3 regions of the Rhizobium sp. AN68 genome follow, and region 3 is predicted to be linked to each of the others. Evidence: riboswitches for the same ligand, from Rfam matches in the RefSeq annotation. Region 3 holds a riboswitch; each other region holds the start of a gene.
The links. A riboswitch is a leader RNA that binds a small molecule or an ion and turns the genes downstream of it on or off. The one in region 3 is predicted to bind cobalamin.
Positions count from the first base shown of each region.

Region 1: it holds a riboswitch for cobalamin, as region 3 does, so the genes downstream of both, RBH71_RS26160 (DUF1636 family protein) here and bluB (5,6-dimethylbenzimidazole synthase) in region 3, are expected to answer to the same signal.
Region 2: it holds a riboswitch for cobalamin, as region 3 does, so the genes downstream of both, nrdH (glutaredoxin-like protein NrdH) here and bluB (5,6-dimethylbenzimidazole synthase) in region 3, are expected to answer to the same signal.

Region 1 covers NZ_JARWMI010000003.1:2,719,620-2,726,876, reverse strand. The annotation lists gene RBH71_RS26185 (L-fuconate dehydratase) at 1-511, shown strand, start outside; gene cobD (threonine-phosphate decarboxylase CobD) at 493-1,539, opposite strand; gene cbiB (adenosylcobinamide-phosphate synthase CbiB) at 1,538-2,503, shown strand; gene RBH71_RS26170 (cobyric acid synthase) at 2,490-3,947, opposite strand; gene cobO (cob(I)yrinic acid a,c-diamide adenosyltransferase) at 3,949-4,566, opposite strand; cobalamin riboswitch at 4,694-4,909, shown strand; gene RBH71_RS26160 (DUF1636 family protein) at 5,064-5,450, shown strand; gene cobW (cobalamin biosynthesis protein CobW) at 5,447-6,484, shown strand; gene cobN (cobaltochelatase subunit CobN) at 6,490-7,257, shown strand, end outside.
Region 2 covers NZ_JARWMI010000003.1:12,164-19,420, reverse strand. The annotation lists gene RBH71_RS13090 (alpha/beta hydrolase) at 3-1,115, shown strand; gene nrdF (class 1b ribonucleoside-diphosphate reductase subunit beta) at 1,144-2,118, opposite strand; gene nrdE (class 1b ribonucleoside-diphosphate reductase subunit alpha) at 2,135-4,324, opposite strand; gene nrdI (class Ib ribonucleoside-diphosphate reductase assembly flavoprotein NrdI) at 4,312-4,710, opposite strand; gene nrdH (glutaredoxin-like protein NrdH) at 4,723-4,944, opposite strand; cobalamin riboswitch at 5,200-5,424, opposite strand; gene RBH71_RS13065 (nucleoside triphosphate hydrolase) at 5,556-6,185, opposite strand; gene RBH71_RS13060 (ATP-binding cassette domain-containing protein) at 6,182-6,964, opposite strand; gene RBH71_RS13055 (ABC transporter permease) at 6,964-7,257, opposite strand, start outside.
Region 3 covers NZ_JARWMI010000003.1:1,507,415-1,514,671, forward strand. The annotation lists partial or broken gene RBH71_RS20420 (NADP-dependent malic enzyme) at 1-1,147, shown strand, start outside; gene RBH71_RS20425 (DUF2865 domain-containing protein) at 1,283-2,383, shown strand; gene bluB (5,6-dimethylbenzimidazole synthase) at 2,453-3,169, opposite strand; cobalamin riboswitch at 3,267-3,453, opposite strand; gene RBH71_RS20435 (TolB family protein) at 3,582-4,412, opposite strand; gene RBH71_RS20440 (VOC family protein) at 4,605-4,982, shown strand; gene RBH71_RS20445 (NAD+ synthase) at 5,131-6,810, opposite strand; gene RBH71_RS20450 (LTA synthase family protein) at 7,042-7,257, shown strand, end outside.

The DNA.
Region 1 (7,257 bases), 1.2 Mb from region 3:
GGCGATTGAATGGGTCAAGCAACTTGCCTTCGCCAAGCCCTTCTTCATTGAAGAGCCGACCAGCCCGGACGATGTCGCCGGCCATCGCAAGATCCGTGCAGCCATCGGCTCCGTGAAGGTGGCAACCGGCGAAATGTGCCAGAACCGTATCATGTTCAAGCAGTTCATCGCCGAAGGTGCAATCGACGTCGTGCAGATCGACAGCTGCCGCATGGGTGGTCTCAACGAGGTGCTGGCGGTTCTGTTGATTGCTGCCAAATACAATTTGCCGGTCTGGCCGCATGCCGGTGGCGTCGGCCTTTGCGAATATGTGCAGCATCTGTCGATGATCGACTATCTCGTGGTTTCCGGCACCAAGGAAGGCCGCGTGATCGAATATGTCGACCATCTGCACGAGCATTTCATCGAACCCTGCGATATTCGCAATGCCGCGTACATGCCGCCGAAGCTGCCCGGTTTCTCCATTGAAATGAAGCCGGATTCTATTGCGACCTACACGTTCAAGGGATGATTGAAGGATAACAGCGCTTCCATGAGGCGCTGCCACTCCGCTTCGCTGCCGGGAAGGCCGAAACGCATGTCGTTCGGCCTTTCATCAAAAATGCGCACCAGAATGCCGTGCAGGCCAAGGTGATCGAACAGTTCTTTGGCCCGGTGGTCCCGCACCAGGGTAAACAGGGACGTACCGCCGGCAATCTTCAGGCCCACTTTTTCCAGCAATTCACTCATACGCTGTGCTTCTGCCGCAAGCCGGAGGCGCATGGCTGATTGCCATTCCCTATCCGCTAAAGCCTGCGTCGCGATATTGAGCGCCGGCCCGGATACTGCCCAGGGGCCAAGCCTTGCCTCCAGCTCGGCAGCGATGTCGGGATGCGCAAGCGCAAAACCGAGCCGGACCCCTGCCATGCCATAGAACTTGCCGAAGGATCGCAGTACCACCAGCGCGTCGCGCCCTGCGGCATTCGCAAGACTTTCCGTATGTCCTGTCTCGATAAAGGCCTCGTCTACGACGAGCAGGCCGCCTTTGCGGCGCATCGCCTCGGCCAGCGACCACAAAGCTTCTCGATCAGTGACGCGACCATCGGGGTTGTTGGGATTGACCACCACCGCATAGTCGTACGCTGACAGATCACCGATATGGTCTACCTCGGTCACGGTCAGTCCGGCCATGCGCGCGGTTCGGGCATGTTCGGCATAAGCGGGGGAGAGCACGGCTCCGCTTTTCGCTCCGCGTTCGAGTGCCAGGTGAGCCAGCAGTGGCATCAGCATCTGGGTGCCGGGGGACAGAGCCACATGCCCGGCTGATGGTGCGCCGAAAGAGGCGACGGCCAGCCTTTTCAATTCTTCGGCCGCGTCAGGCTCCGGCAGGCGGGCAAATGCGCTGGCGGGAACGGGAGAATGCGGGTAGGAGTGCGGATTGATCCCGGTCGACAGGTCGATCCACGGTTCCGGCGCTTCAGGAAACATCAGGCGCGCCTTGCCGAGATTGCCGCCGTGACGGATCGCAGCCTGCGCTTTTTCCGGTACCTTATCGCCCATGTTCTTCGCTCTCGCTTTTCTGTCGCTCTTGATCGAACGCCTGACTGGATATCCGGACTGGCTGTTCAAACGCATCGGTCATCCCGTCACCTGGATCGGTTCGCTTATCGCGCTGCTGGACAAAAAATGGAACCGGGAGAGTGCTTCATTTTCACAGCGCAAGGCGGCAGGCATCGTGGCGCTTTCCGTTTTTCTGGTGCTGACGGTGCTTGTTGCATGGTTAGTGCAATCTGTTCTGCTTTTATTGCCCCTTGGTCTGTTGCTTGTTGCGGTGCTTGGGGCGTCACTTCCGGCCCAAAAAAGTCTGGAACAGCATGTGGAGGCCGTCGCCATTGCGCTGGAACGCGAGGGGATTGACGGCGGGCGCAAAGCTGTCTCCATGATCGTCGGGCGCGATCCGCAGGCGCTGGATGAGGCGGCAATCTGCCGGGCGGCGATTGAAAGTCTGGCTGAAAATTTCTCTGACGGCATTGTCGCCCCTTCCCTCTGGCTTGGTATTCTGGGGCTGGCAGGCGGTGCGGGTTATAAGGCAATCAACACGGCCGACAGCATGATCGGTCATCGCTCGCCACGCCATGAGGCCTTTGGTTGGGCGTCGGCCCGGCTGGACGATCTGGTCAATTTGCCGGCATCGAGACTGAGCGGCGGTCTTTTCGTGGTCGCCGCGTTTTTCGTGAAGGGTGCATCACCGAAAGGGGCAATTGCCGCGATACGCCGCGATGCGCGGCATCACCGCTCTCCCAATGCCGGCTGGCCGGAGGCGGCACTGGCCGGGGCACTGGGCTTTGCGCTGGCCGGGCCGCGCTCCTATGGCGGGCAGATGATCGACGCTCGTTTCATGGGCGAAGGCGGAAGAGCGACACTGGTTGCTGGCGATATTCGCACAGCGCTCAGGCTGGCGAGGATCGCAGACTTCCTGCTGATCGCGCTGTTCGGATTGCTGGCAATCCTTATCGCGCTATAGAAAGCAGTCTGTCGAGATCGAGGTGGTTCTCCATATGGGCCGCCAGGCGATCAAGAACGGCATCCACCTGCGCATCATAGTTCAATTCAGTGCCCCACCCACCAAGCCGCTCAAGCCACGCCCCGCGTTGGCGGTCATCCGCAAACAGGCCGTGGATATAGGTGCCTAAGATGCGGCCATCGGGCGAAATTGCGCCATCGGCATGCCCGTCAATGGTCGAAAATGGCAGGTTGCACGCAGCACCCGTCGTCTCGCCAACATGCATTTCATAGCCGGATAATGGAATTCCGTCGAAACTCTGTCCCTGCACGGAAACGAGCCTCTTGTCGCCCGTCAAAACCGTCGTCACATCCAGCAGGCCCAACCCCTCGACCGTCATTGGTGGTCCTTCGATGCCGTCAGGGTCGGCAACGGTTTTTCCAAGCATCTGGTATCCGCCGCAGAGACCGAGAACATAACCGCCGCGGCGCACATGTGCCTTGATGTCGATGTCGAGGCCTGCATTTTTCAGCACGGTCAGATCAGCTATGGTGGATTTCGAACCGCAGAGCAGAACCAGCCGGCAATCGGCGGGAATGGTCTCGCCCGGCCGCACTCGGATCAGTTCCACATCCGGCTCCATGTCGAGCGGATCCAGATCGTCGAAATTGGAGATATGCGGCAGGATCGGCACGGCAATGCGGATTTTCGCGCCGGGCTTTTGTTGCGCCGGGCCGGTAAGCCCAAGGGCGTCCTCCGCCGGCAATTTCGCAGCATCGGAAAAATGCGGCAATAGCCCGATGGACGCCCAGCCGGTCTTTTCCGCGATCATCCGCATGCCGTCTGAAAACAGCGTAGGGTCACCGCGAAAGCGGTTCACGATGAAGCCCTCTATCATCGCGGCATCATCGCGTTCGAGAACGGTTTTTGTGCCCACGAGGCTGGCGATGACCCCGCCCCGGTCGATATCGCCGATCAGAATCACGGGAGCATCTGCGGCGCGGGCAAAACCCATATTGGCGATGTCGTTGGCGCGGAGGTTGATTTCGGAAGCACTTCCCGCCCCTTCCACCAGCACCAGATCGGCCTGTTGTTTCAGGTGCTCGAAGCTCTCCAGCACACGCGGCATCAGCCCGGCTTTCATGTGCTGATAATCGGCAGCCTTGGCATTGCCGACAATTTTACCCTGTACGACGACCTGTGCGCCGGTTTCGCTCTGCGGCTTTAAAAGCACCGGGTTCATGTGAACCGACAGCGGAACGCCTGCTGCCCGCGCCTGCAGCGCCTGCGCGCGACCGATCTCGCCGCCATCGGCAGTGACCGCCGCATTGTTCGACATGTTCTGCGGCTTGAACGGCATGACGGACAGGCCACGCCTGACGAAGGCGCGGGCAAGGCCAGCCACCATCAGCGATTTGCCGACATCCGAGCCGGTTCCCTGAAACATCAGCACACGTGCAGTCATGTCAGTATTCTATCCCGGCCTGCGCCTTTACGCCCGCCTTGAAGTGATGTTTGACGAGGGTCATTTCCGTCACCATGTCGGCAGCGTCGATCAACGGTTGTTTGGCGTTGCGGCCGGTAACGATGACATGCAGATCGGATCTACGGTTGGAAAGCGTTTCGACGACCTCTTCCAGCGGCAGGTAATCATAGCGGAGCGCAATGTTCAGTTCGTCGAGAACCAGCAATCCGATCGTCTCGTCGGCCATCAGTGCTTTCGCTTCCTCCCAGGCCTTTGTAGCTGCCGCGACATCGCGCTTCAGGTCCTGCGTGTCCCAGGTAAACCCCTCGCCCATAGTGCGCCATTCCACCCTGTCGCCGAACAAAGTCAGGGCCTGCTGTTCACCCGTCGACCATGCGCCCTTGATGAATTGCACGACGCCGACCCGCCGCCCTGTGCCGAGCATGCGCAGGGCAAGGCCGAAAGCGGCCGTGGATTTGCCTTTGCCAGGGCCGGTATTGATCATCAGCAGACCTTTTTCGATGGTCTTTTCCGCGACTTCGGCATCCTGAACCGTCTTGCGGTTGACCATTTTCTGCCGGTGGCGTTCGGCTTCGCTGTCGCTGATATCGCGTGTCATCGCGTTTTCCTTCTCGTCCAGCGGCGCGGGACCGTATGCCCCCGCCATTCGGAGCGGCGACTATACTCAATTTGCCGCACCCGGCAATCGACAAGCCGGCAGCATTGACCGTCACGCCCGTTCAGCCTAAGGGTAAGGCACTGACGGTCTTTTCCCGGCAACGGGAAAAGCTAAGAGGGAACACGGTTCCACCCCATAACGGGTCATTCCGTGGCTGCCCCCGCAACTGTAAGCGGTAAGCCCGCACTATGAAGCCACTGGACCATAAAATTGGCCCGGGAAGGTGGTGCAGGGTGTTTTAAAGCCGCAAGCCAGGAGACCTGCCGTTTCAGGAAAAAACGTCTCCCGGGCGGGGTGCTCCGGTCAGCCGGTCGAATTGATTTGCAGCCGCGCTTTTCAGTGCGCTGTTTTCGACATCCGCACCCCGATGAGTTTAAAGGCGCGGAAAGCGGAACGGTTTGGATATTACCACAACATCTTCTTGTGCGGACGGGACAATGGAAGCCAACACAGCTTCTGGCGTGGTCGTTTTTGTCTGCCGAAGCTGTCGCGACGACACCGATCCCAATGCGGAGCCGCGCCCCGGCACCATCCTTGCGGAAGCTGCCATCGCAAAAGCGCGTGACTCCGGCATCGATGTTCGCTCCGTCAATTGCCTTGCCAATTGCAAACGAGGCCTCAGTGCCGTGCTGCGCGGTGCCGATGGCTGGTCCTATGTATTCGGCGGGCTGACGCCCAACGACGCGGAAGACCTGCTCACGGGCGCGCAAATGCTGGCCGCCTCCGCAGATGGCCTGATGCCCTGGCGCGGCCGCCCCGACACATTGAAGCGCGGCATGGTGGCGCGCATTCCCCCATTCGATTTTACCGAGGAGAGATCATGAGCACCCTTCTGGACCGCGTTCCCTGCACCATCGTCACCGGCTTTCTGGGGGCTGGAAAAACCACGCTGCTGCGCGGTCTCCTCGAAAAGCTTGATGGCAAGCGGCTTGCCATCATCGTCAACGAATTCGGTGATATCGGCATCGATGGCGATATCCTCAAGGGATGCGGCATTGAGAGCTGCCCGGAGGAAAACATCGTTGAGCTGGCCAATGGCTGCATCTGCTGCACGGTGGCGGATGATTTCCAGCCGGCCATCGAACAGATTCTAAGCCGGCAGCCGAAGGTGGAGCATATCCTCATCGAGACCTCCGGCCTTGCCCTGCCCAAGCCGCTGGTGCAGGCATTTCAATGGCCGGCCATCAAGAGCCGCGTGACGGTTGACGCTGTGGTTGCCGTGGTGGATGGCGCTGCCCTTGCCGAGGGTCAGGTGGCGCATGACATGGAAGCCCTTGCCGCCCAGCGCGCAAATGACGAAGCCCTCGATCACGACGATCCGGTCGAAGAGGTTTTTGAGGACCAGATCGCCTGTGCCGATCTTATCGTGCTGACCAAGGCGGATCTGCTCGATAGCGCCGGTCTGGACAAGGCGAAGGCTCATATTCTCGAGCATTTGCCGCGGGCCGCAAAGATCGTCGTCGCCTCGAATGGCGTCATCGATCCGGCCGTGCTGATCGGCCTCGGTCTTGCGGTTGAAGAGGATATCGAAAACCGCCGCACCCATCACGATGGTGAACTCGACCACGAACATGACGATTTCGACAGCTTCGTCATCGACCTGCCGGCCGTGACCGATCCGGAAGCGCTGGCGGCTCGTATCGCCGAGACGGCGGCTGCGGAAAATGTTCTGCGCATCAAAGGTTTCGTCGAAGTATCCACCAAGCCGATGCGCCTGCAGGTGCAGGCTGTCGGTAGCCGCGTCAACCATTATTATGACCGTCCCTGGGCGGCCGGTGAAGAGCGCCGCAGCCGCCTCGTCGTCATAGGCGAAAAAGGCCTCAACCGCGAAAAGATCGAACAGATGCTGGCCGCCTGATAGAAATGCACATTCTCGCCACCACATCTTCGTCTCTGGACGACCTGATCGAGCCGGTTGATCTCAACCAGCCGCGATCGGATGTGGTGATGCTGTCTTTTTCGGCAAGCGATCTTGCCGGGCTGGAACAGGCATGGCGGCAGGCAGATGGCGCGCTTCCGTCCCTGTCTGCCGCCAACCTCTCCGAGCTTCGGCATCCGATGTCGGTCGATCTGTGGATTGAAAAGACGGCCGAACATGCCCGTGTCATCCTTATCCGGATTCTCGGCGGCGCGGAGCGCTGGCGCTATGGCGTTGATCAGCTCAGCACGATGGCGCGGCGGCGTGGCATAAAACTTATGCTCCTGCCGGGTGAATGCAGTGAGAGAGACGAAAAGCTCGAAGCAGCCTCGACCGTTGATCGCCAGACGTTGGCGTCCGTCCTCGCCTTCTTCCGCGAGGGTGGGCGGGAAAATATGGACCGGCTTGCCATTGGTCTTGCTGCCCTTGTAAGTGGTGGCGCATGGCCAGATATCGAGGCTCAACCGCTGCCGAAAGCCGGCTTTTACCGGCCGGGTAAAGGCGTCGTGGATCAGGCGGAAGCCTGCGCCGGTTTTCCCGCCGGTGCAGCTGTCCTTCCCATTCTCTTTTACCGCTCCATGCTTCTTGCGGCCGATGCGGCGCCCGTGGATGCGCTTTTTAACGCGCTCTCTCAGCGTGGTTTTGCGCCATTGCCGATTTTCGTCAGCGGCCTCAAGGATGGGGAGGCGATCCGCTTTCTCGAAACCGTACTG
Region 2 (7,257 bases), 1.5 Mb from region 3:
CCATGCGCCTGATTTTTTCGCTCCTCCTCGCTCTCAGCCTTCTTTCATCCTGCGCGGGCAGGCCGGGGGCGGATGTGTTGCAGGCCATAAACACCAAGACCACCGATACGAAAATCGTGACAGCCTATGTGGCGAGCACGCGGGAGAAAAACAACGAGGCCAAAAAGGGCTTTAGCGCTGGGCGGGCGGCTGAGCTGAATTATGCGCGCTTCGACATTTCCATTCCTCCCAGCCATAAAAGCGGAAATATCGAATGGTCCAAAGGTAAGCCGAACCCGAGCAAGGATTTTGTCGTCACCAAAGCCGATATGCTGACGAAAACGCGTTTCAATTCCGATCTTGGCGACGTCACCCGCTCCGGCAAGCAGATTGCGCTTTTTGTGCATGGCTATAATTACAGCTATCAGGAAGCCTTGTTCCGTGCGGCACAAATGGCAGCCGATGCCAATATGGATGGTGTGCCGCTGGTCTTTTCCTGGCCGTCCCAGGCGAGCGTCACCGGTTACGTGGCCGACAAGGAATCAGCGACCTATTCGCGAGACGCGCTGGCCACGGTGCTGACCGACCTTACCAGGCAAACACCGAAAAAAAGCATTGTCGTGTTCGGTCACAGCATGGGCGGCTGGCTGGTCATGGAAGCGCTGCGACAATTGCGCTTCGAAGGCAGGAACGATGTGCTCTCCAAACTACAGGTAGTGCTGGCCGCGCCGGATATCGACGCCGATGTTTTCCGCAAGCAGATCGAGGTGGTGGGAAGGCTCAATCCGCCGCTCACCATTCTCGTCTCCAAGGACGACCGCGCCCTGAAGGCTTCCTCCATCCTGGGGGCCGACGTCACCCGCATAGGCGCGCTGGATGTGACCGATCCTCAAGTGCAGGAAGCCGCCCTGAAAGAGGGCGTTCAGTTCGTTGACATCTCCAAGCTCAAGGCATCGGATCCGCTCAACCACGACCGCTATGCGGCACTCGCGTCGCTGGTGCCACAACTGGAGGCGAGCCGGAACGGCAACGGCGAAAACGGCATAGGCCGCGCGGGTGCCTTTGTGTTCGATGCTATCGGGGCAACGGTATCCAGCCCCTTCCGGCTTGCGAGCCAGGTCGTGAACCCGCAATAACTTTTGCGGGTTCTTGGCGACAACCGGTTCAGAAATCCCAGCCTTCGTCTTCTGTGGCGACCGCCTTGCCGATGACATAAGAAGAGCCGGAGCCGGAGAAGAAGTCGTGGTTCTCGTCGGCATTGGGAGACAGCGCCGAGAGGATCGCAGGATTGACCCGGCAAGCCTCGGGCGGAAACAGCGCCTCGTAACCCAGATTCATCAAGGCCTTGTTGGCGTTGTAATGCAGGAACTGCTTGACGTCCTCCGTCAGGCCAACGCCGTCATAGAGGTCTTGGGTATATTTGGCCTCGTTGTCGTAAAGCTCGAGCAAAAGATCGAAGGCGAAATCCTTGATCTCCTGTTTTTCCGCTTCGCCCAGACGTTCGAGCGCGCGCTGGAACTTGTAGCCGATGTAATAGCCATGCACGGCCTCATCGCGAATGATGAGACGGATCAAATCGGCCGTGTTGGTAAGCTTGGCGCGACTTGACCAGAACATTGGCAGGTAGAAGCCGGAATAGAACAGGAAGCTCTCCAGAAACACGCTGGCGACCTTCATTTTCAACGGATTTCCGCTATCATATTCGCGCATGATGAGCGCGGATTTGCGTTGCAGGAATTCGTTCTCCTCCGACCAGCGATAGGCGTCATCGACGTCAGGCGTGGAGCAGAGCGTCGAGAAGATCGAGGAATAGGAGCGGGCGTGGACCGCCTCCATGAAGGAGATGTTGGAAAGCACCGCCTCCTCGTGCGGCGTCGCCGAATCCGCCATCAGGCGCACGGAACCGACGCCGTTCTGGATCGTGTCCAGCAATGTCAGCCCGGTGAAGACGCGGATCGTCAGGGTCTGCTCTTCCGGCTTCAGCGTTCCCCAGGACGGGATATCGTTGGAGAGCGGCACCTTTTCCGGTAGCCAGAAATTCGATGTCAGGCGATTCCAGACTTCGAGATCCTTGTCATCCTCGATGCGGTTCCAGTTGACCGCGCGAATACGGGACGCGGGTTTTACGGCAATATTCATTGTCTTGTCCCTCAATTCAGAGCGTGCAGGATACGCAGCCCTGAACCTGCGTGCCTTGCAGCGCCATCTGGCGCAAACGGATGTAGTAGATGGTCTTGATGCCTTTTTTCCAGGCGTAGATCTGCGCCCGGTTGATATCGCGCGTCGTTGCCGTATCGCGGAAGAACAGCGTCAGCGACAGACCCTGATCGACATGCTGGGTGGCCGCCGCATAGGTATCTATGATCTTTTCCGGACCGATTTCGTAGGCATCCTGATAATATTCGAGATTGTCGTTCGAAAGGTAGGAAGCCGGATAATAAACACGGCCGATCTTGCCTTCCTTGCGAATTTCAATCTTCGAGACGATGGGATGGATCGAGGAGGTCGAGTGGTTGATATAGGAGATCGAGCCTGTGGGCGGCACGGCCTGAAGGTTCTGGTTATAGAGGCCGGTCTCCATGACGGCCTGCTTCAACGCTTTCCAGTCCTCCTGTGTCGGAATGGAAATGCCAGCTTTCTCAAAAAGGTCGCGGACCTTTTCCGTCGCGGGCAGCCATTCCCGGTCGGTATATTTATCGAAGTAGTCGCCCGAGGCATATTTGGAGTTTTCAAAGCCCTTGAAGCTCTGGCCCCTGTCAGTGGCGAGGCGATTGCTGGCGCGGATGGCGTGATAGGTCACCGTGTAGAAATAGATATTGGTGAAATCGATGCCCTCTTCGGAGCCGTAGAAGATGCGCTCGCGCGCCAGATAGCCATGCAGGTTCATCTGACCAAGCCCGATGGCGTGGCTCGCATCATTGCCCTTTTCCACGGAAGGGACAGACGAGATGTGGCTCATGTCAGAAACGGCCGTCAGCGCCCGGATGGAGGTTTCGATCGTCTTGCCGAAATCAGCCGAATCCATTGCTGAAGCAATGTTGAGCGAGCCGAGATTGCAGGAAATATCCTTGCCCATATGGCTGTAAGAGAGATCGTCGTTGAACTCGCTCGCCTCGCTGACCTGTAGGATTTCCGAGCAAAGATTGCTCATGCTGATACGGCCGGCGATCGGATTGGCGCGGTTCACCGTATCCTCGAACATGATATAGGGATAACCGCTTTCGAACTGGATTTCTGCGATGACTTGGAAGAACTCGCGTGCCTTTATCTTCTTCTTGCGGATGCGGCTGTCGGCGACCATTTCCTGATATTTTTCGCTGACGGAAATCTCGGTAAACGGCACGCCATAGACCCGCTCAACATCATACGGCGAGAACAGGTACATATCCTCGTTGTTTCTCGCGAGTTCGAAGGTGATATCAGGGATCACCACGCCGAGCGAAAGGGTTTTGATGCGGATTTTTTCGTCGGCGTTTTCGCGCTTGGTATCGAGGAAACGCATGATGTCCGGGTGGTGGGCATGCAGATAGACCGCGCCAGCGCCCTGGCGCGCGCCAAGCTGGTTGGCGTAGGAGAACGAATCTTCCAGCAGCTTCATGACAGGAATGACGCCAGAGGACTGGTTTTCGATCTGTTTGATCGGCGCGCCGGCTTCGCGAATATTGGTCAGGGACAGTGCTACGCCACCGCCACGCTTGGAAAGCTGCAATGCTGAATTGATGGACCGGCCGATGCTTTCCATATTGTCTTCCACACGCAGCAGAAAACACGAAACCAGCTCACCGCGGCTTTTCTTGCCAGCGTTGAGAAAGGTCGGGGTTGCCGGCTGGAAGCGGCCGGAAATGATTTCATCCATCAGATCGCGGGCAAGCTGCTCGTCGCCACGCGCCAGAGCCAACGCCACCATGCAGACGCGGTCCTCATAACGCTCCAGGTAACGCTTTCCGTCGAAGGTCTTCAGCGTATAGGACGTATAATATTTGAAGGCGCCGAGAAATGTCGGAAAACGGAACTTTCTGGCATAGGCCTCGTCGTAGAGGTCACGGACGAAATTGAAGGAATACTGGTCCAGCACCTCCTGCTCGTAATATCCCTCGGTAACGAGATAATCGAGCTTTTCCCTGAGATTATGGAAAAACACCGTGTTCTGATTGACGTGCTGAAGGAAATATTGCCGTGCCGCAAGGCGGTCCTTGTCGAGCTGGATCTTCCCGTTTTCATCGTAGAGGTTCAGCATCGCGTTCAGCGCGTGATAGTCCAGTCCCGCGTCCAGGTGTTTCTGCGCAGCGGTTACTTGTTGTTTGGCATCCGTGTTGCGCACCGCGCTCGAGGTCAGCGTGTCCAAAATCGTTCCAATCCATGATTGACGTTGGCGACATCTTCCTCCGTGCCGAGAAGCTCGAAGCGGTAGAGAAACGGCACCGCGCATTTACGCGACACGATATCTCCGGCGGATGCGAAAGCTGCGCCAAAATTCGTATTTCCCGCCGCTATGACGCCGCGAATGAGATTTCGGTTTGAGGGCTCGTTCAAAAACCGGATAACCGGTTTCGGTACAGCTCCTTTCATGCCGCCACCCCCATAGGTGGGGGTGACGAGAACATAGGGCTCCGACACGTGAGGAACGTCTTCCTCGGCGCCGAGCGGCAGGCGAAGCAATCGTCGCCCCAGTTTCTGAAGGAAGCGATGAGTGTTCTCAGACCGGCTGGAATAATAGACGATCAGCCCCATCGCATCGCCTCCTCAGCTGATCGAGCCAATCATGTCCGGACGGAAACCCGCCCAATGGCGTTCGCCGGCAACGACCACGGGAACCTGCATGTAACCAAGGCCGCGAACGTGATCGAGGGCATCCGCATCTTCGGAGATATCGACGATCTCGTAGCTGACACCGATGCGGTCAAGCGCACGATAGGTGGCAGTGCACTGGACGCAGGCGGGCTTGCTGTAAACGGTGACGGTCATAGTTTCCTCTTTCGAAGCCGCTTTTACGCACGGCTCAACATTGCCCGCCTGCAATCACAAGCGGGTGGCGATGGTTCTGTCATTCTGGCGAGGCGCGCGGGTCAGGCCGCGTAAGATCGCTGTCTACGCCGACGAGCGTAGAAACTTATAAAAATGCACTGGCATGACTTCACCCCGAAGCTTGTTCTGGAGGCGGCAGAAAAGGGCGCACGCAATTCATTTGCGTCATACACCTTCCTTCCGGACACCCCGCCCGTGGACGTTTTCGCTCAAGGCAGGTCTCCTGACTTGCGGGTCAAAACATCCATTCCCACCTTCCCGGAGCACTTAGCGCCAGTGGCTCAAATCGGAACGATGCTCACCGCTTACAGTTGCGGGGGCAGTTTCGGCATTGCTTCACCATAATGGTGTTGCGCACCGAATTCCCGTCTTAGCTCCCGACGCTTGCGAATCGAAAGAACCTTGAACACCACATATAGTATATGAGGAATTTTTTTCGTCAATAATTAGACATGCGAAAGCCCCACCCTGTGGATCAAAAAGATTCAACACATGGTCAACAAAGGCTTAACGGTGAATGCTCGATGCCGCCTACGGACGGAAGCGGCGGGTTATTCCCAGATATCGATGCGAATATCGGCGGGGCGGGAGTTCTCAATCACCCGCTTTCCGTTGGGAAGATCATTTTCGAACAGTTTGGCGTGAATCTCGGTCGCATCGAGACCATAGCCCTGCCATCTATCCCGCAGGCGTTCCTCGAGCACCGCAACGGATGGGCCTACGAAGACGGTAAGATCGAAGCTGCCGGAAAGCTTCGTCCACGGCGCCTCGCTCAACAGCAGATAGTTGCCTTCGGCAAGGATGAAGCGTGTTTCTGGCGCGATGGCGCGAGCGGAGGCAATGGCTATTTCGCGGGAGCGGTCAAAAACCGGGACAAGAACTTCTTGCCCGCCCTGACGAACTGCGGAGACGATATCAAGAAAGCCGCGCACGTCGAAGGTCTCCGGTGCGCCTTTTCGCGGCAAGAGCCCCCGTTCTTCGAGAATACCGTTATCCATATGGAAGCCGTCCATGGGCAGGACAGCCGCAGCCTCGCCGCGCGCCACGAGGGCACCGCACAGGGCATCCGCCAGCGTGGATTTGCCGGCCCCAGGGGGACCGGCAATGGCAATGATAAAACGAGATTTATCCTCTGCCCGCCGAAGAACATCTTCGACGATCGTTTCAAGCTTCAACGTCATGCGGCCAGCGTTTCCTTTGGCGCTTCCTTGGCGCCCGTCATGAAGGCGACGGCGTCGGACATGGTATAGTCCTTCGGATTGATGACGCATAAACGCTTGCCCAGCCGATGAATATGAATCCGGTCAGCAACCTCGAAAACATGCGGCATGTTGTGCGAGATGAGAACGATCGGTAGCCCTCGCGCGCGCACATCCAGAATAAGCTCGAGAACGCGGCGGCTTTCCTTGACGCCGAGCGCCGCCGTCGGTTCGTCAAGGATGACGACCTTGGAGCCGAAGGCGGCTGCACGCGCCACCGCAACACCCTGGCGCTGGCCGCCGGAGAGGGTTTCCACCGCCTGATTGATGTTCTGGATCGTCATCAGGCCGAGTTCAGAGAGTTTCTCACGGGCAAACTTTTCCATCGCCGGACGGTCCAGTGCCCTGAACAGGCTTCCCTGAATACCGGGTTTGCGGATTTCACGGCCGAGAAACATATTGTCGGCTATGGACAATGCGGGAGACAGCGCAAGGTTCTGATAAACGGTTTCGATACCAGCCTTGCGCGCCTCGATCGGCGAGCGGAACTGTACCGGCTTGCCTTCAAGCTTGATCTCCCCTTCATCGGGTGTCACCGCACCGGAAATCGCCTTGATGAGAGAGGATTTTCCAGCACCGTTATCACCGATGACGGCGAGGATTTCGCCCGGATAAAGGTCAAAATCGGCATTGTCGAGCGCAGTCACACGACCGTAGCGTTTAACGAGATTGCGTGCTGTGAGGATAGGTTCTTTTGCCATCAGCCTGCTACCTTTCTGATCCACTGGTCGATTGCGACAGCCAAGATGATAAGGACGCCGATCAACAGATAGGTCCATTGTGGGTCTGTTCCGATAAGTCGCAAGCCGAGAGAGAAGACACCGACGATCAGCGCGCCGAAGATCATGCCCATGATAGAGCCGCGTCCGCCAAACAGCGATATGCCGCCGATGACCACTGCGGTGATGGATTCGATGTTGGCGAACTGACCGGCGGTCGGCGATACCGAGCCGATGCGGCCGATGAGAGCCCAGCCCGCGAAGGCGCAGATAAG
Region 3 (7,257 bases):
ACCTCATTCCCTCGCCTTTCGATCCGCGCCTCATCCTGCGCATCGCGCCGGCCGTTGCCCGTGCTGCCGCCGCAAGCGGTGTCGCCGCCCGGCCGATCAGCGATTTCGAAGCCTATCTCGACCAGCTGAACCGCTTCGTCTGGCGTTCCGGCTTCATCATGAAACCGGTCTTCAACGCCGCCAAGGTTGCCGAAAAGAAGCGCATCATCTTTGCTGAAGGCGAAGACGAGCGCGTGCTGCGCGCCGCCCAGGTGCTTCTGGAAGAAGGCACCGGCATCCCGATCCTCATCGGCCGCCCACAGATCATCGAAACGCGCCTGAAGCGCTTCGGCCTGCGTATCCGCCCGAATACCGATTTTGCGGTGGTCAATCCCGAAGACGATCCGCGTTACCGCGACTACGTCGATGATTATTTCGCCCTCGTCGGCCGCGCTGGCATCAACCCGGAGGCGGCCCGCACCATCGTGCGCACCAACTCCACGGTCATCGGCGCGCTGTCGGTGAAGCGTGGTGAGGCGGATGCGCTGATCTGCGGTCTGGAAGGCCGTTACGACCGGCACCTGCGCGACGTGAACCAGATCATCGGCAAGCAGGAAAGCGTTCGCTCTTTCGCAGGCCTCAGCCTGCTCATCACCCAGCAGGGCGCGCTGTTCCTCACCGACACCTTCGTCAACAACGATCCGACCTCCGAAGAAGTGGCTGAAATGGCCATTCTCGCGGCAAAGGAAATCCGCCGCTTCGGATCACGCCGAAGATCGCGCTCGCCAGCCACTCCAATTTCGGGTCGCGCGATTCTGAAAGCGCCCGCAAGATGCGCCGCGCCCTGAAGATCGTGCAGGCAGCAGCACCCGAACTGGAAGTGGACGGCGAAATGCAGGGCGGCTCGGCACTTTCGGAAGCGCTGCGCAAGCGCGCCATGCCCAACAGCGTGCTGACCGGCGAAGCGAACCTGCTGGTCTTCCCGAACCTCGATGCCGCAAACATCACGCTCGGCGTCACCCGCACGCTGACGGAGGGCCTGCATGTCGGCCCCATCCTGCTTGGCACGGCACTTCCCGCCCATATCCTGTCGCCCAGCGTCACCTCGCGCGGCGTTGTCAACATGGCGGCCTTTGCCGTCGTGCAGGCATCGCACCCTTCGGTCTGATGAAGGCGCATTAACGCAGTTTTGAACATGCTGTTGCCGCATTGCGGCAACAGCTTATGTTATCTTCCTGAAACACGGATTTCCCGAAGCATAACACCCTCGCCACCGGCCGGGGACATCGAACGGATCGCACCATTGACCCGGCGCCGCAGCATTATCGGCCTCCTGCTTCCCCTTGTTTTCATCGCCCCGGCCGCTGCTTTCGCGGATCAGGTCTGCGATACGCTTTATGCGCAGCTGCGCGAACCGCCGCGTGTCATCGGCAACACCGCCGAGGTACGGCGTTACGCCAATGCGCTCACCCGCCAGAACATCGAGATCCGCAGGATCAGGAACGATCTGCGCCGTTACGGCTGTTCATCCGCAAGCGTCACCGTTTATGGCAGCCCGAATGCCGAACTCTGCGCGGAGATCAGCGACGCGATGGCGGATGCGCAGAGCGAACGCGATGCCATCATCCGTGACCGCGACGATGCCATGGCGGCCCAGGGCAGCGATGATGGCGACATCAGACGCCAGCGCATTCTCGCCGCCCTTGACGCCAATGGCTGCAGCGCCATTCCGGAAACGGAAGCGCGCCAGCCGACGGCACCCGATGTGACACGTTACCCCGACGCCTTCGGCGAACAGAGCAATCCGCCGGGACAGGCAGGGCTTTCGCCCTACCCCAATGCCGCTGCGGAAGGCGGGCTCAGGACGCTGTGCGTGCGCACCTGCGACGGCTCGTTCTTCCCCATCGCTTCCAATGCCTCGCCGCTCGATTTCCGTGCGCAGGCCGAACAATGCCAGAAAATGTGTCCGGGTACGCAGACGGAGCTTTATTTCCACTCCATGACGGAGCAGGAAACGGCTGACATGGTCTCGGCTGAAACAGGAAAGCCCTATAAGGACCTGCCGACCGCCTTTGCTTATCGAAATGCCTCAACCAAAGCCCCAGGCTGCGCCTGCAACATGGCCGCCTATCACGAGGAGATGAAGCAGCAGGAGGCTGCGCGGCCGGAAGCTGAGAAACCCTATTCCAGCATCACGACCATTCCATCACCGCAAGGTGACACCCCCAAAAAACCCACCGAACTGCAGCAGGCCGCAAAGCCGCCGGAACAACCGGTTCCGGAACGCGACTATGACCCGAACAACAGCAGGGTCCGCGTCATCGGCCCTAAATTCCTGCCCGACCAGACAGGCCGGATCGACCTGAAGAACCCGGCGCTGAAGGGTATACAGCCGCAGCAATAGCTCCCATCAAGCACACGGTATGGAGTTGGCAACGCTCTATCTCACTCACAAGACGGTCGCGTGTTCTCTTTACCGCCCGCCCCAGCGATTGCGAAATACCAAATCCTCCAGCGGCACGCGCTGGCGCCAACCCTTCACCGCCAGTTCCGGCTCGGTATAAAGTGTATCGACGCGGCCGAGGCATAGCCAGGCGACGATCTCGATGTGGTCGGGGATCTCCAGAATGGTGCGAATGTCGCTATCGTGGAAAATGCTGACCCAGCCGACGCCGATGCCTTCGGCGCGCGCTGCAAGCCAGAGGTTCTGGATGGCGCAGACGGTGGAATAGACATCGGTGCGCGGATTGTGGGTACGGCCCAGCACCACCTTGCCGCCACGCGTCGGATCGCAGGTGACGCAGATGCTGAGCGGCGCCTTGCGGATGCCCTCAAGCTTGAGGCTGCGGTAAAGCGCCTGCTGCTCCCCCTCGAACATCGCCGCCGCCTCGCCATTGGCGCGGCTGAAGGCAACCCAAGCTGCCTGCCTGACCGCACCGTCAGTGACGAGCGTGAAATTCCACGGCTGCATGAAACCGACTGAGGGCGCGGAATGCGCCGCCTTCAGCAAGCGCTCGACCACATCTTCCGGCAATGGATCCGGAAGGAACTGGTCGCGCACATCACGGCGGGTTTCGATGGCACGGTAGATCGCCTCTCGCTCCCCCTCGGAAAACGGGTAGGCGGGCGAAAGCGCGTGATCGAATGCATCGGCGTCGAGCGAACTGGTCGCGAGTGGATCGGTCGGCATCGTCTATCCCCAACAATGCTGGCGCGCCGCCACGAAAACCGGCTCCGGTTTTCGCCTGCACGACGCGCTGCTGCAACAACCTGCCGCCGTCCACGCGGTCTGGTCTATTCTGTCAGGCCGGTCTTCTGACTCGGCTTCATCCGCCCACTTTCGCCTTCCCGAATGGATTCAGTGGCATCAAGAAAAAGGGCATCCGCCTCACAGCGCTGGGCACGTTCCGGTCTTGCACCGGATTCCCGATTCTCCCGCCGTAAAGGGCAGGCACCTGACGAAGAAGCTTATGAGCAACAAAGATTGCAAATACAAGTATCTTGCGCAGCGATGCGGCAATGTGACCGTGGCCACCTCACCTGCGTATTGCGGCCTTCAGCCGCCGCGCGGACGCGCGCCGGCTGAAGCACTCCCTACCGCATCACCCAACGGGAAAATACCGCACATAAGCGAACTCATCCCCGCCCGGTGACCAGTTGGGCGAATTCATCGTTCCCTGCCCGCCGAAAAGGTCAAACAGCGTTTCGGCGTTGCCACCATCCATATCCATCAGCCGCACGCGCACGTTGAGGTCGCGCGGATGGTCGAAGACATCGGCGTCGTAGGAGACGAAGACGACTTTGTCACCGCTGGGAGACGGATGCGGGAACCAGTCGCCATAGACGCTGTCGGTGATACGCTCGACGGCCGAGCCATCCACCCGCACGCGCCAGATCTGCATCTGGCCGGTGCGGCTGGAGTTGAAATAGATCCATTCTCCATCCGGCGAATAATCCGGCCCGTCATTGCGGCCCTCACCATGGGTAAGGCGTGTCTCAACGCCGCTGTCTATGTCCATGGAATAAATATCGAAAACCTGATCGCGAATACCGCAATAGGCGAAACCTTTCCCGTCCGGCGACCAGCCGTGCCAGTAGGACGGAAGGTTCTTAGTCATCAGAAGCGGCGTTCCGCCCGTCGAAGGCAGCAGATAGATGGCACTCTTGCCGAACTCCACCTTGTCGGAAATGGCATAAAGCGAACCGTCAGGCGAAATGCCGTGGTCATTGTTGCAGATTGTCGCAAAGCCGGTATCGACCTTTTCCGGCGAAGGGTCGCCGGCAAGTGACAGGCGATAAAGCAGACCGTCGCAGTTCAGAAGCAGGTATTTCCCGTCCGGCGACCAGTTCGGAGCCTCGAACAGCTCCGGCGTCTGCCACACCACCCGCATCTGCCGATTGCGGATGTTGAAGATTTCGATGGAACTGCGCATGCTGCCTCCCGGGCCTGTCGATCGTCTGGCGTGGAGCGTTGAATGGCACAAACATTCCGTTTGCATCCGCCACCGCCGTGATTATGATCCTATTGCCGCAGGCACCGCCCTGCAAATTCAAATAGGAAAAAACAGCAGCGTTCCGGCACCGCCCGCACCCCTGCCCGTTTCTCCCAGATCCGAGGTTCCGCGATGAACACCATCGCCGATCACGGCATCCGCTTCGGTCGGATCGCCGCAATGCTTCCTGTCAAGAATATCGAGAAGGCCCATGACTTTTATGTCCGTGTGCTGGGCTTCGAAAAGACCTTCGAAAACGGCAACCCTGTCGGTTTCATGATCCTGAAACAAGGTAATGCCGAGTTGCACCTGACATTGCAGTCGACGCACAAACCGGCCCCCTTCAATGTGGCGCATATGCTGGTCAGCGACGCCGACGCGCTGCACGCGCTTTGCAAAAGCCACGGGCTTCGCATCATCAAAAGTCTGCAGGACAAGGATTATGGCCTGCGGGCCTTCGTTTTCGAAGACCCGGATGGTAACCGCATCGATGTGGGGCAGGTTATTTAACGAGATAGGGAGACGGCGCGGCGTGTCCGCGCCGTTGGAGGAAAAGGATGCTTCTTCGCCATCGATATATGGCGAAGTCGCAGCATCCGCACTCCGTCACCCCGAACTAGATTCGGGGTCCAGCAAGCTCCCCCATGCCCTCCTTCGACTACCTGTCCCTGAACCGGTTGGTAATCGGATAACGGCGATCGCGGCCGAAGTTCTTCTTGGTGATCTTCACCCCGGGCGCGGATTGGCGGCGTTTGTATTCGGCGAGATAGAGCAGATGCTCGATCCGGTGCACCGTCGCGATATCATGGCCACGCGCGAGGATTTCCTCGACCGACATTTCCTTTTCCACCAGGCACTCCAGAATATCGTCCAGCACCGGATAGGGCGGTAGCGAATCCTGGTCTGTCTGGTTGGGTCGCAATTCGGCGGATGGCGCCTTGGAGATGATATTGGCGGGGATCACTTCGCCGGATGGCCCGAGCGCGCCCGGCGGCACATGGGAATTGCGCCAGCTGGAGATGGCGTAGACCTGCATCTTGTAGAGGTCCTTGATGGGATTGAAACCGCCATTCATGTCGCCATAAAGCGTCGCATACCCCACCGACATTTCCGACTTGTTGCCTGTTGTCACCACCATCGAGCCGAACTTGTTGGAAACGGCCATGAGAATGGTGCCGCGTGTACGGCTCTGCAGGTTTTCTTCGGTAATGCCTTCTTCCGTGCCTTCGAACATTTCCGAAAGCGCCGAAAGGAACCCATCCACCGGTTCGGCAATGGGCACGATATCGTAACGGCAGCCGAGCGCCCTGGCGCAATCGGCTGCGTCCTTCAGCGAATCCTCGGAGGTGTAACGATAGGGCAGCATGATGCAGCGCACCCGCTCTTCGCCCAGCGCATCAACAGCAAGCGCAGCGCAGATCGCCAGATCGATACCGCCGGAAAGGCCGAGAACCACGCTCTTGAAGCCGTTCTTGTTGACGTAATCGCGAAAGCCCAGCATGCAGGCGCGGTAATCCGCCTCCTCGCCTTCAGGGATTTTCGAGAAAGGACCGCTCTCACAGCGCCAGCCTTCTGCGGTGCGTTTCCAATCGGTAACGGCAAGGGTCGCCTCGAACTGGCTCATCTGGAAGGCAAGGGTCTTGTCGGCATTGAAACCGAAGCTCGCGCCGTCGAAAACCAGCTCGTCCTGCCCGCCAAGCTGATTGGCGAAGACCAGCGGCAAGCCGCTTTCGATTACCTGCTTCAGCGCCACCTGATGGCGCACATCCAGCTTGCCGCGATAATAGGGCGAACCATTCGGCACCAGCAGGATTTCCGCCCCGCTTTCGGCAAGCGTTTCGCACACACCCATATCGTTCCAGATTTCCTCGCAGATCGGAATGCCGATCCTGACACCGCGGAAATTATAGGGACCGGAGATCGAACCTTCGGCGAAAACACGTTTTTCATCGAACTCGCCGTAATTCGGCAGGTCAATCTTGTCACGCAGCGCGATGATCCTGCCGCCATCCAGAAGCGCAACCGAATTGTGCCGGCCCGTTTCACCCTGACGCGGAAAACCGATGACGACGCCCGGCCCGCCATCGGCGGTTTCCGCCGCCAGTTCTTCCACGGCCTTCAGGCACGCTTTCAGAAAAGCCGGCTTCAATACCAGGTCTTCCGGCGGATAGCCGGATATGAACAGCTCGGTCAGAAGCAGGAGATCGGCACCCTGCGTCGCCGCATCGGCCCGTGCTTCACGCGCCATGGCGAGATTGCCCGCCACGTCGCCAACAGTCGGATTGAACTGCCCGACGGCAATTCGAAGATGGTTTTTGATGTCGTGTCTGTCGCTCATGGCTTTTCAATACCGCGCCCGTGCCCGCTCCGCAACGCGGCAATTGCATGCCGCACCACCTTGATAGGATGAAGCCGCAACCGGCATTCACGCTAAGGTTATCACCGCACCGGCCACACTCCGCAAAGTTCATGTCGCGTTCATCGCGCTTATGTGACAGTTACATGACAGTTTTGCGACGCCCCGATTCACCTCCCCGAATTGCGCGGTGTCGCCTCGTAATACCGGAGTATGAGTTTGAGAAATTCGGCGCCAAAAACAACGGCTTCCGAAAAGGCTGATTTTGTCTTTTCGCCTGCATGGACGCGGAGCCTTTCCAAGCTTTCGGGTAAGGCCTACACGCTTGCCAATCTGACATTTTCGTCGGTCGTGCTTGTCGTCGCGCTGGAATGGATCGCCCGCGGTTCGCTAGTTGATGTCGGCACCTTCCTCACCTCATCCGCCCGC